One region of the Fusobacterium massiliense genome, then DNA from elsewhere that is predicted to be linked to it. Evidence: riboswitches for the same ligand, from Rfam matches in the RefSeq annotation. Region 1 holds a riboswitch; the other holds the start of a gene.
The links. A riboswitch is a leader RNA that binds a small molecule or an ion and turns the genes downstream of it on or off. The one in region 1 is predicted to bind S-adenosylmethionine.

Region 1 (5,975 bases):
CAATTTTTTCTTTAGGAACCATTACACCTAAATCTATAACTTCATAACCATTGCATTCTAAAACAGTTCCAACTATATTTTTACCTATGTCGTGTACATCTCCATCAACAGTAGCCATTAATATTTTACCTTTAGATGATGATTTATCAACCTTTTCTAAAAAAGGAGTTAAAATATCAACACAATTATTCATTACAGAAGCTGAACGAATAAGTTGAGGTAAATAAAGCTCCCCTTGCTCAAACAATTTTCCAATTTCTTGCATAGATGACATTAAAATATTTTCCAAAATTTCAAGAGCTTTATACTTTTTTAGAAGTTCATCTATAACTTCTTTTAAAGATTCACTTCCCCCTTGAATAAGAGCTTTTCTTATTTTATCTTCAGGTGTTTCAGCAAATATTTGTGCTTCTTCTTTTCTTTTAACAAGATTTAATGATAGAAGTTCTTCCATGTCTGTACTATCACCAAAAATAAAAGATTTTATTTTTTCTCTTTCATCATCAGACCAATGTGGAGCTTGCTCCTTTGGATTCAAAATAGCAAAATTAAATCCTCTTGGTACAGCTTCCTCTAAAAAGATATGATGAAATGCTGCTCTTAAAACATTATTTCCTCTAAAAGCAAATGATAAATTACTTAATCCTCCAACAATACCACAACCTTTTAGATTTTGATGTATATAATCAATAGTCTTAATAAACTCTCTAGCATGATAACGATCAGCTTCTTGTCCTGTTCCAACACTTAAAATATTTGGATCAAAAACTATATCAGAATTTTTTACACCTATTGATTTTAATAAATCGTAGGCTCTTTGACAGATTTCTATTTTTCTTTCGGCACTAACTCCTTGACCTTTTTCATCAAAAGCCATAACAACTATGGCTGCTCCAAATTTTCTGATAATTTTTGCTTTTCTTAAAAACTCTTCTTCTCCTTCTTTTAAACTAATAGAGTTTACTATTGCTTTCCCCGAGGTATTTTTAAGCCCTTCTTCAATAACTGAAAAATCTGATGAATCTATCATAATAGGCACTTTTGCAATAAAACTATCATTTTGTAAAACCCTTAGGAAATTTTTCATCTCCTCAACAGAATCTAATATTCCATCATCTACATTTATATCTAAAACTTTTGCACCGGCATCAATTTGTTGTCTAGCGACCTCTAAAGCTTTTAGGTAATTATGCTCTTCTATCATTGTTCTAAATAATTTAGAACCTGATATATTATTTCTTTCTCCAACACAAGTAAACTTATCTTTAAAATTATATGTTTCATTACCTGAAAGACAGTCTTCCAACAAACTTACTTCTGGTAAAATTCTTGCTTTTTGACCTTTAACTAATTCAGAAATTGCTTTTATATGATCGTAAGCTGTTCCACAACAACCACCCAAAATATTTATAGCTTGATTTTCTATAAGTGGAAATAAGTCATCTCTCATCTTTTGAGCTGTCTCAACATAATCACCATTTTGATTAGGAAGACCAGCATTAGCATGTAAAGAAATAAACTTTGTTGTTTTTTCCTTCATTTTAATAACCAAAGGAACTAAATCTTTTGCTCCGAAAGAACAGTTAAAACCAAAAGAAACAACGGAATCTCTATCTAAACTGGTTATAAGAGAATCCATGCTTTGACCTGTAAGCAATTTACCTTGTCTATTAACAGTGGCTGATATTGAAATTGGAAGTTTTATATTTTTTTCTTCAAAAACTTCTTCAACACCAAGTAAAGCAGCTTTTGCAGTAAGCCCATCAAATATAGTTTCCAGTAATATTCCATCAACTCCACCATCAATAAGACCTGCCGTTTGAACTTTAATAACTTCTTTCATTTCATCAAAACTAACAGCTCTTTTATAAGGTATGTCTCCTACAGGAAATGATAAACTCTTATTTGTAGGACCTATTGAACCAAAAACATAGACTTTTTTTCCACTTTGAATAACCGCTTCTTTAGCGATTTCAGCAGATTTTTTAGCTAGTTCATATACTTTATCTTCTAAATGATAATCTTTAAGTGAAATAGCATTACAGTTAAAACTATTGGTTTCGATAATATCTGCTCCAGCTTCTATATATTTTTTATGAACTTCTAAAATAATATCTGGTCTTGTTTCATTTAAAATTTCATAACAACCTTTGGCACCATTAAAATCCTCTGCACTTAATTCATATTTTTGTAAAACAGTTCCCATTGCCCCATCTAATACCAATATTCTTTCCCTTAATTCTTTTTCAAATTCAAACATTATTTTCCTCATTTCTATTTCAATCAATTCTTCTATATTTTATTAAAAAATCTATTCACTAATGAACTATTTTCTAATTATTCCTGTTGCATCTATAATTTTTTTTGCAGTTTCTGGTTTATTCATTGTATAAATATGTATACCATTTATATCAGAAGCAACCAAGTCTATTATTTGTTCTATTGCATAAGCAAGTCCTGCTTCTTTAAGTGCAGCTGGATTATCTTCATATTTTTCTAAAATTTTTAAAAATTTCTTAGGTATAGTACAAGAACAAAGTGAAGTTATTTTCTTTATTTGTTTTGCATTTGTTACTGGCATAATTCCAGCTACTAAAGGCTTATCTATTTGTAATTTTTCTAGTTTATCTCTAAAGCTATAAAAAAATTCATTATCTAAGAAAATTTGTGAAATTAAAAAATCTACACCTGTATCAACTTTTTCTTTTAAATGAAACAAATCTAATAAATCATTAGTTTCTCTATGACCTTCAACATAATATGCTGCACCTATAGAGAATTTATCTCCCTTTTTTTCACGAATATATTTTATTAAATCTTTAGCATAATTAAAATCTCCAGGCTCTAAATCCCTATCAATTGGGTAATCCCCCCTTAAAGCTAAAATATTTTCTATATTATTTTTTTCTAACTCATTTAAAACTCTATCTATTTCTTCTTTTTTAGAACCTATACAAGTAAAATGAGCTAATGATTCAACATTGTTCTGACTTTTTATTCTCTCTGCTATTTCAACGGTTCTTCCTTTAGTATTTCCACCAGCTCCGTATGTAACACTTATAAAATCAGGATTTTCTAATGTTAATATATCTAAACAATTATAAACCTGATCTAATCCTACTTTATCATTTGGTGGAAAAACCTCAAACGATGTTGTTAAAACTTTATTCTTAAAAATATCTCCAATTTTCATAATTACCCCCAATCTAAAACTAAAAACAATATCTTATAACCCTAAATAAATAATTAAAAGCTCTTCAAACTAATACGGATGTCAGAAACTAAGTATCATTATTTATTTTCATACTTTTATATATAATAAAAAACCTAAGCCTTACGACTTAGGAAACTTTTAATTATTCCTCCATCGATCAGGCATTAGCACCACACTTTTGCAGGTTGCTGAGACTTCACTGGGCCTGTCCCTCCGTCTCTCTTTATGGTTTTTTTTATTAGGAAAAATAATACACTATTTTTTTTAATTTGTCAATTCTAAATTACAATAATTTTTTTATTTTAATTTAGAAAAATCTAAATCTTTTCCTATTGACAAAACATTAAATATATAATATTATTATTTTATAAAAATTAGCACTCTATTAATATAAGTGCTAATAAAAAGGAGGAAATTATGAATATCAGACCTTTAGGAGAAAGAGTGGTAATTAAAGCTATCAAAAAAGAAGAAAAAACAAAAAGTGGAATTATATTAGCTAGTAAGAATTTAAATTCAGATAACCAAATTTTTTATGCCGAAGTATTAGCAATAGGAAAAGGAGAAAGTTTAGCAGATATAAAAGTTGGGGCAACCGTTATATGTCCTAAAAATATTGGCTATGAAATAAAAGAAGATGATGAAAAATATATTATTATAAATGCAGAAGATATATTAGCTATTTCTGAATAATAAGGAGGAAAAATGTCAAAAATTATAAATTTTAATGATGAAGCTAGAAAAAAATTAGAAATAGGAGTTAATACTCTTGCTGATGCAGTAAAAGTTACATTAGGTCCAAGAGGAAGAAATGTTGTTTTAGAAAAAACTTATGGTGCTCCATTAATAACAAATGATGGAGTTACTATTGCAAAAGAAATTGAACTTGAAGATCCTTTTGAAAATATGGGTGCTGCTCTTGTAAAAGAAGTTGCAATAAAATCTAATGATGTTGCGGGAGATGGAACTACCACAGCTACCATTCTAGCACAAGCCATTGTAAAAGAGGGACTAAAAATGTTAAGTGCTGGAGCCAATCCAATATTCTTAAAAAAAGGAATTGAACTTGCAACTAGAGAAGCTATTGAAATTTTAAAACAAAAAGCAAAAAAAATAGAATCAAATGAAGAAATATCACAAGTTGCCTCTATTTCGGCTGGTGATGAAGAAATAGGAAAACTTATAGCACAAGCTATGGAAAAAGTTGGTGAAACTGGAGTTATTACAGTAGAAGAAGCAAAATCTTTAGAAACTACTTTAGAAGTTGTAGAAGGAATGCAATTTGATAAAGGATATGTATCTCCTTATATGGTAACAGATAGTGAAAGAATGACTGCTGAACTTGAGAATCCTTTTATACTTTTAACTGATAAAAAAGTTTCATCTATGAAAGAGTTACTACCATTACTGGAACAAACAGTGCAAATGTCTAGACCTGTTCTAATAATTGCAGATGATATAGAAGGAGAAGCTCTAACAACTTTAGTTATTAATAAATTGAGAGGAACTTTAAATGTTGTTGCAGTTAAAGCTCCAGCATTCGGTGATAGAAGAAAAGCTATCTTAGAAGATATTGCTATTTTAACTGGTGGAGAAGTTATTTCTGAAGAAAAAGGTATGAAACTGGAAGAAGCTAGTGTTGAACAATTAGGAAAAGCTAAAACAGTAAAAGTTACAAAAGATTTAACTGTTATAGTTGATGGTGCTGGACAACAAAATGAAATTTTAGCTAGAGCTAATTCTATTAAATCTCAAATAGAAGAAACTACATCTGAATACGATAAAGAAAAATTACAAGAAAGACTTGCTAAATTGGCTGGTGGAGTAGCTGTAATAAAAGTTGGGGCTGCTACTGAAGTTGAAATGAAAGAAAGAAAATTAAGAATAGAAGATGCTCTAAATGCAACAAGAGCAGCTGTTGAAGAAGGAATTGTTTCAGGTGGAGGAACTATACTTCTTGATATAATTGATTCAATGAAAGAATTTTCTGAAACAGGTGAAATTGCTATGGGAATTGAAATTGTTAAGAAAGCACTTGAAGCTCCTATTAAACAAATTGCTGAAAATTCTGGACTTAATGGTGGGGTAGTATTAGAAAAAGTTAGAACTTCTCCAAAAGGATTTGGTTTTGATGCCAAAAATGAAAAATATGTAAATATGATAGAATCAGGAATTATTGACCCTGCTAAAGTTACAAGAGCAGCTATTCAAAATTCTGCCTCTGTTGCTTCATTACTTCTAACTACGGAAGTTGTTATAGCTAATAAAAAAGAAGATGATAAATCTTCTATGAATGGAGCAGGTATGATGCCTGGAATGATGTAAATTTAATAATTAGAGATTATTTTTTGATTTTAAATTTATACTTTCTAATGTCATAAATAAAGTCTCTTGACAGCCGTATGAGTTCTACGAGCTCAATAAACACAGGCTCTTCGAACTAATACGGACGTCAGAGACTAAACTTTGTTATTTAATCTTATCCTTTCCTATGGAAAAATAAAAAGACAGAATTTTTTTCTGTCTTTTTATTTAAAAAATATATTTTTATTTTTGCATCTCTATTGTAAATTTCAATCTATTTATACCAGCTCTCAACGCTTTTATTTTAAATTTACTTATTTTTATAGCTACTAAATCATCATCCGATGCTTCTTGTAAGTCAGCAATATTATTAAAAGTTATTATAATTTTCTCAACATCTTTTTTTGTTAATTTACTTATTTTTTCTAAAATTCTATACCCTTTTGCATTAATTTTA
Region 2 (5,975 bases), on a different contig from region 1:
TTTTAAAAGAGCAGAGTTTATAATGCATAGTCTTGGCTTAAGAGAAGAAGATAGAAAAGTTGTTGATTATGCTAGAAAAAAATTAGAATCTATTCATAAAGAACACGAAGAAAATAAAAAATTTACATCATCTGTGATTGCCTTTGAAATGCCAGATGGAAAAATAATTACCGGAAAGAAAAGTTCACTTATGGATGCTCCTTCAGCTGCTATATTAAATTCATTAAAATATTTATCTAATTTTGATGATGAATTACTTTTAATATCTCCAACAATATTGGAACCAATTATAAAATTAAAAGAAACAACTTTAAAAAATAAAAATATACCTTTAGATTGTGAAGAAATTTTAATTGCATTAAGTATTACTGCTGCAACTAACTCTATGGCTGAAGTTGCATTATCAAAATTATCTAAACTTGAAGGAGTTCAAGCTCATTCAACACACATTTTAGGTAGAAATGATGAACAATCACTTAGAAAATTAGGAATTGATGTCACATCAGATCAAGTTTTCCCAACTGAAAATTTATACTATAATCAATAACTCTAAATAAAAACTGTACACTTATATTAATTTTTAAAATTAAGTGTACAGTTTTTTCACTCTATAGAAAAGTATAAAATTAAATAGCAAAGATTAGTCTCTTGACAGCCGTATGAGTTCTACGAGCTCAATAAACATAGGTTCTTCGCACTAATACGGACGTCAGAGACAAAATATATTCCTGCAAATTAAAAAACTACTATAATTGATAAATTTTATCAAATTATAGTAGTTTTTCTTTTAAAATATTAAACTATCTTTAGAATGCAGCTACAACAGCTCCATTGTATTTTTTGTTTATAAAGTTTTTAACTTTTTCACTACGTAATGCTTTAAATAATTTTTGGATATCTTGATTCTTTTCACTACCTTTTCTAACAACAACTATATTTGCATAAGGTGATTCTTTTCCTTCTAGTAATATAGAATCTTTTGTTGGGTTTAATCCAGCTTCTAATGCATAGTTTCCATTTATAACAGCAGCAGTTACATCAGGTAAAACTCTTGGTAATTGAGCAACTTCTGTTGGTTTAAATTTTAATTTTTTAGGATTTTTAACTATATCAAATTCTGTTGCAAATAGATTTTTAGGATCTTTTAAAGTAATAATACCTTTATTATGTAATAATATTAAAGCTCTTCCTCCATTTGATGGGTCACTTGGTATAGCAATAGTAGATCCATTTTTTAATTCATTAACTGATTTAACTTTTTTAGAATATAACCCAATTGGTTCAACATGAACATTACCTAATGAAACTAAATTTAATTTTCTTTCTTCAACAAACTTATCTAAATAAGGTTTGTGTTGGAAGAAGTTAACATCAATTTCTTTATCTGATAATGCTAAGTTTGGAGTTACATAATCTGTAAATTCAACTATTTTTAAATCTACTCCTTCTTTCTTTAAATCAGCTTTCACTAAATTTAAAAGTTCTGCATGTGGAACTGGTGTTGCTCCAACTTTTAAAGTTCCAGCAAATGCTCCCACAGATAATAATAAAAATGCACCAATGTTTCCGAATAATTTTACAAATTTTTTAGACATATTTTTACCTCCTATTTTATTTTCCTAGTTTTTTCTGTCTTCTATGTACAATAAAATTACCAACTGATTGTATGATTTGAACAAGTATTATGATAATAATTATTGAATATACCATAATATCTAATTTAAATCTTAAATATCCAAATCTTATAGCTAAGTCTCCAAGTCCTCCTGCTCCTATAGTTCCTGCCATAGCTGAATAACCTATTAAGCTAATTATTGTAACTGTTATTCCATGAATAAGAGTAGGATAACATTCTGGAAGCATAACTTTAAATATTATTGTTTTATTATTTGCTCCCATACTTTGACTTGCTTCTACAAGACCTGGATCAACTTCTAATAATGCCCCTTCAACAATTCTAGCAACAAATGGAGCTGCTCCAATAGATAGTGGCACTATTGCTGCTGTAGATCCGATAGTTGTTCCCACTACAAATCTTGATAAAGGAAATAACAATATCATCAAGATAATAAATGGAAAAGATCTTAAAGCATTTATTACAACTTCTAAAATTGCATTAAATTTTTTCATTTCATAAATATTTCCAGGTTTAGTTACCAAAAGTAAAACTCCTAAAGGAAACCCTAATATCAATGAAAATAATGTTGAAAATAAAACCATATACAATGTTTCTACAGTAGATATAACCAACATACTTATTATTGGATTCTCTACATTTTCAAACAAGGGTTCAAGTATAGCACTAATCTCCATTATATATCACCTCTACTATTGTATCCATATTTCTCATAAGCTCTATAGCTTTTTCTTGTGCCTCTAGTTCTCCATTTAACTCAAGATATAAATGTCCTATATTCATTGTTGAAAGCTTATCTATAGAGCCTCCTAAAATACTTACATCTATTCCGCATTCTTTTATAACTTTAGAAATTATAGGTTCATTTGCTGTACTTCCAATAAATTTAACTTTAACTATATTTCTACCCTTATTATGCATATAATTAATTTCTGTATCTGATTGTTGATGTACATATGAAATTAATTCTTTAGCTACATCTGTTTTTGGCTCAGTAAATATATGATGAACATTACCTTCTTCAATAATCCTTCCATCTGACATTATAGCTACCTTATTACAAACTTCCTTAACAACTTCCATTTGATGTGTTATCATAAGCACTGTTAAAGAAAATTTTTGTTGTATTTCTTTTATAAGCTCCAATATAGATTTTGTTGTCTTTGGATCTAATGCTGAAGTTGCTTCATCAGATAATAGTATATCTGGATTATTTGCCAAAGCTCTTGCTATGGAAACTCTTTGTTTTTGTCCTCCACTTAATTGACTAGGATAGTATTTTGCCTTATCACTCAAACCAACAATTTCTAATAACTCTGCTACTCTACTTTTTATTTCTTTTTTATTCCAATTAGCAATTTCAAGAGAAAAAGCTACATTTTCTTCAACTGTTCTTGAAGATAAAAGGTTGAAATGTTGAAATATCATTCCTATTTTTTTTCTTCTTTCTAAAAGTTGGCTTTTATTAAGGCTCAAAATATCTTGATCATTAATAATTATTTTTCCACTTGTAGGTTCTTCCAATCTGTTTATAAGTCTTATAAGAGAAGATTTACCAGCACCACTCAGACCGATTATTCCAAAAATATCTCCTTCTTTAACTTTTAAACTTACATCTTTAACAGCATGTAAGCCATTTGGATAGACCTTGTTCACATTTTCAAGTACTATCATTTTTCCTCCCTCTGCTATAAATTAAAGTCTCTTGACAGCCGTATGAGTTCTACGAGCTCAATGAACATAGGCTCTTCGAACTAATACGGACGTCAGAGACTAATTTTCTTTATTTAATTTTATACTTTCCTATAAATAAATAAATAAAAAATCCATACCCTTTTGAGAGTATGGATTGGTATTTAAAAATATATAGCCTCTCCATCTCTCTGGAATTAGCACCACACATAAAGTAGGTTGCTGAAACATCACAGGGCCAGTCCCTCAGTTTCTCTGGATGGTTATTCACACATCAATTTTGATTGTTTGTGTAAGTATATAATATTCTAGTTTTTTTGTCAATAATTTTTTTTAATTTTTTTTATTAGTTTTTATTATTCAAAAAATATTTCTAATGTTTTTTCATCATCTTTTTTTCCAAGATATGAACCTATAACAAATAATACAAAAGCAACTACTAAAGATGGAACTATATTATGAAGTCCAAAAACTTTTATCTTTGTTATTTCTAAAAATAAATAAGCTGGAATTCCTCCTAATATAGAAATTATAGCTCCTGTTGAGTTAGCTCTTTTCCAGTATAACCCAAATATCAAAGGAAGTAAAAATACTATTTCTTGTCCAGATAATGAAAATAAATTGATCCAAACAATTAAACTAAGTGGTTTAGCTGATAAAATAAATACTAAAATTCCTATTACTAATGATGTAATCATAGATATTTTCTTTATTTTCTTTTCACTTGCTGTTTTATCAAAATATCCTATATACATATCCTTGATTAAAGTTGAAGATGATAGTATAAGAACAGAATCAACTGATGACATTATTGCTGCTAAAGGACCTCCAATAAAAACTCCTGCTAATAATGGGTGTAAATTTTTTAGAGCTAATATTGGTATAATTTTATCTGCATCTGTTAAATCTGTTATAACTGCTCTTCCCATTACTCCAACCAAATGCATACCTAAAATTAATATTCCAACTAATGAAGTACCTATTATCATAGCATTATGCATTGCTTTACTATCTTTAAAAGCCATGCATCTAACGGTTGTAACTGGTAAACCTAAAATAGCTATACCTACTAGAACCCAAAATGACATTATAAAAGGTTTAGCTATATTTCCACCAGAATCAGGTCTTAATAAATTAGGGTCAATTTCTTTTATTTTTAGCATTATATTTTGCATACCATGTCCATTTTTTAAAATTACTATGAATAAAACTAATGTTGCTAAAAACATTACAACAGCTTGAATTGCATCTGTTATTGTAACTGCTCTAAATCCACCAAATGTTGTATAAATTATTACAACTGTTGAAAAAATTATAAGACCTGTAATATATGGTAACCCTGTAACTGTTTCAAATAGTCTTGCTCCACCAATAAATTGTGCAACCATAGCTCCTATAAAAAACATAACAAGTATTATTGATGAGAGTATATTTAAAAAATTACTATTATATCTAGCTTTTAAAATATCAAAAACCGTTATAGCATTTATTTTTCTAGATATGATAGACATCTTTTTTCCTAATATTCCTAAAGTAAAAAAAGCTGTTGGTACTTGTATGCAGGCAAGTAATACCCAACCAAGTCCTAATTTATATGCAATTCCAGGACCTCCGATAAATGAACTAGCTCCTATATAGGTTGCAACTATTGTCATTGCTAAAACAAAACCACCTAAAGATCTATTTCCAATAAAATATTCTGCCGTAAAACTTTTAGCATTATTTTTTATCTCGCTTACTTTATATGCAATATACAACATAGCCAACAAATAAATTACTATTGGTACTAATATTAAAAAGTTATTCATTTTTATTTGTTCTCCTTATTATTTTGATTTGTTTCTTCATTTTTTTCAAATTCATCAAGATCTATTTCTTTAAAAAAGAATTTTATAGCAAGAAAAACTAAAAAATTGATAAGGACTAAACCTACAACACAAGAATAAAAAAACCATTCAGGAAGTCCTAAAATATACTTATAGTCTTCAACATTATCTGTAGAAAATTCATAAGCAAAGTAATACCACCACAAAAAATAGATTAGATAAAGAACTAATGTTACTATAACCTCTTTATTAATTTGTTTAGAAATTTCTCTTTTCTTAGAGTTTTCCTTCATTTTTTTTATTACCTCCAAAAATATCATAATTTAATATCGTATAATTTAAAACTAGAAGAATTATATGATTTTTTTTTACGAATTATTATAGTTATTAAGAATTTTATAAGTCTATATTTTGTTTTTTTATTATACAATATTTTGATTGGCTCCTATTATATCATCAATTTTTAAAAAAGTTCAATACTTTTATTTAATAAAAATAGATATACACATATATAGAGAATATAAATAACATACGTTTTTTATTATTTATAAAGACTTTTTTGATTATATTAGGAAAGTATAAAATTAAATAATAAAATTAGTCTCTGACGTCCGTATTAGTTCGAAGAGCCTGTGTTCATTGAGTTGGTAGAACTCATACGGCTGTCAAGAGACTTTATTTTTTATAAAAATATTTTTATTATATATATTTATATATTTTATCAATCCATAGAATATGACTTTTTATCTTTAGATTAAAGATAGACTATTTTAGTATATTTTGATATAATTAATTTATTGACATTAAAGACAGTATATTAT

Region 2: linked by a shared signal. The riboswitch ahead of BQ2505_RS05620 (methionine ABC transporter ATP-binding protein) and the one ahead of metF (methylenetetrahydrofolate reductase [NAD(P)H]) in region 1 are both predicted to bind S-adenosylmethionine.

Annotation. Positions count from the first base shown of each region.
Region 1 is NZ_LT608324.1:15,187-21,161, forward strand. Features, by position in the region: gene BQ2505_RS00105 (homocysteine S-methyltransferase family protein) at 1-2,260, opposite strand, end outside; gene metF (methylenetetrahydrofolate reductase [NAD(P)H]) at 2,327-3,193, opposite strand; SAM riboswitch class I at 3,362-3,446, opposite strand; gene BQ2505_RS00115 (co-chaperone GroES) at 3,632-3,907, shown strand; gene groL (chaperonin GroEL) at 3,920-5,539, shown strand; gene disA (DNA integrity scanning diadenylate cyclase DisA) at 5,762-5,975, opposite strand, start outside.
Region 2 is NZ_LT608327.1:246,809-252,783, reverse strand. Features, by position in the region: gene BQ2505_RS05635 (DUF1846 domain-containing protein) at 1-547, shown strand, start outside; gene BQ2505_RS05630 (MetQ/NlpA family ABC transporter substrate-binding protein) at 807-1,595, opposite strand; gene BQ2505_RS05625 (methionine ABC transporter permease) at 1,612-2,313, opposite strand; gene BQ2505_RS05620 (methionine ABC transporter ATP-binding protein) at 2,303-3,310, opposite strand; SAM riboswitch class I at 3,509-3,594, opposite strand; gene panF (sodium/pantothenate symporter) at 3,685-5,136, opposite strand; gene BQ2505_RS05610 (YhdT family protein) at 5,139-5,447, opposite strand.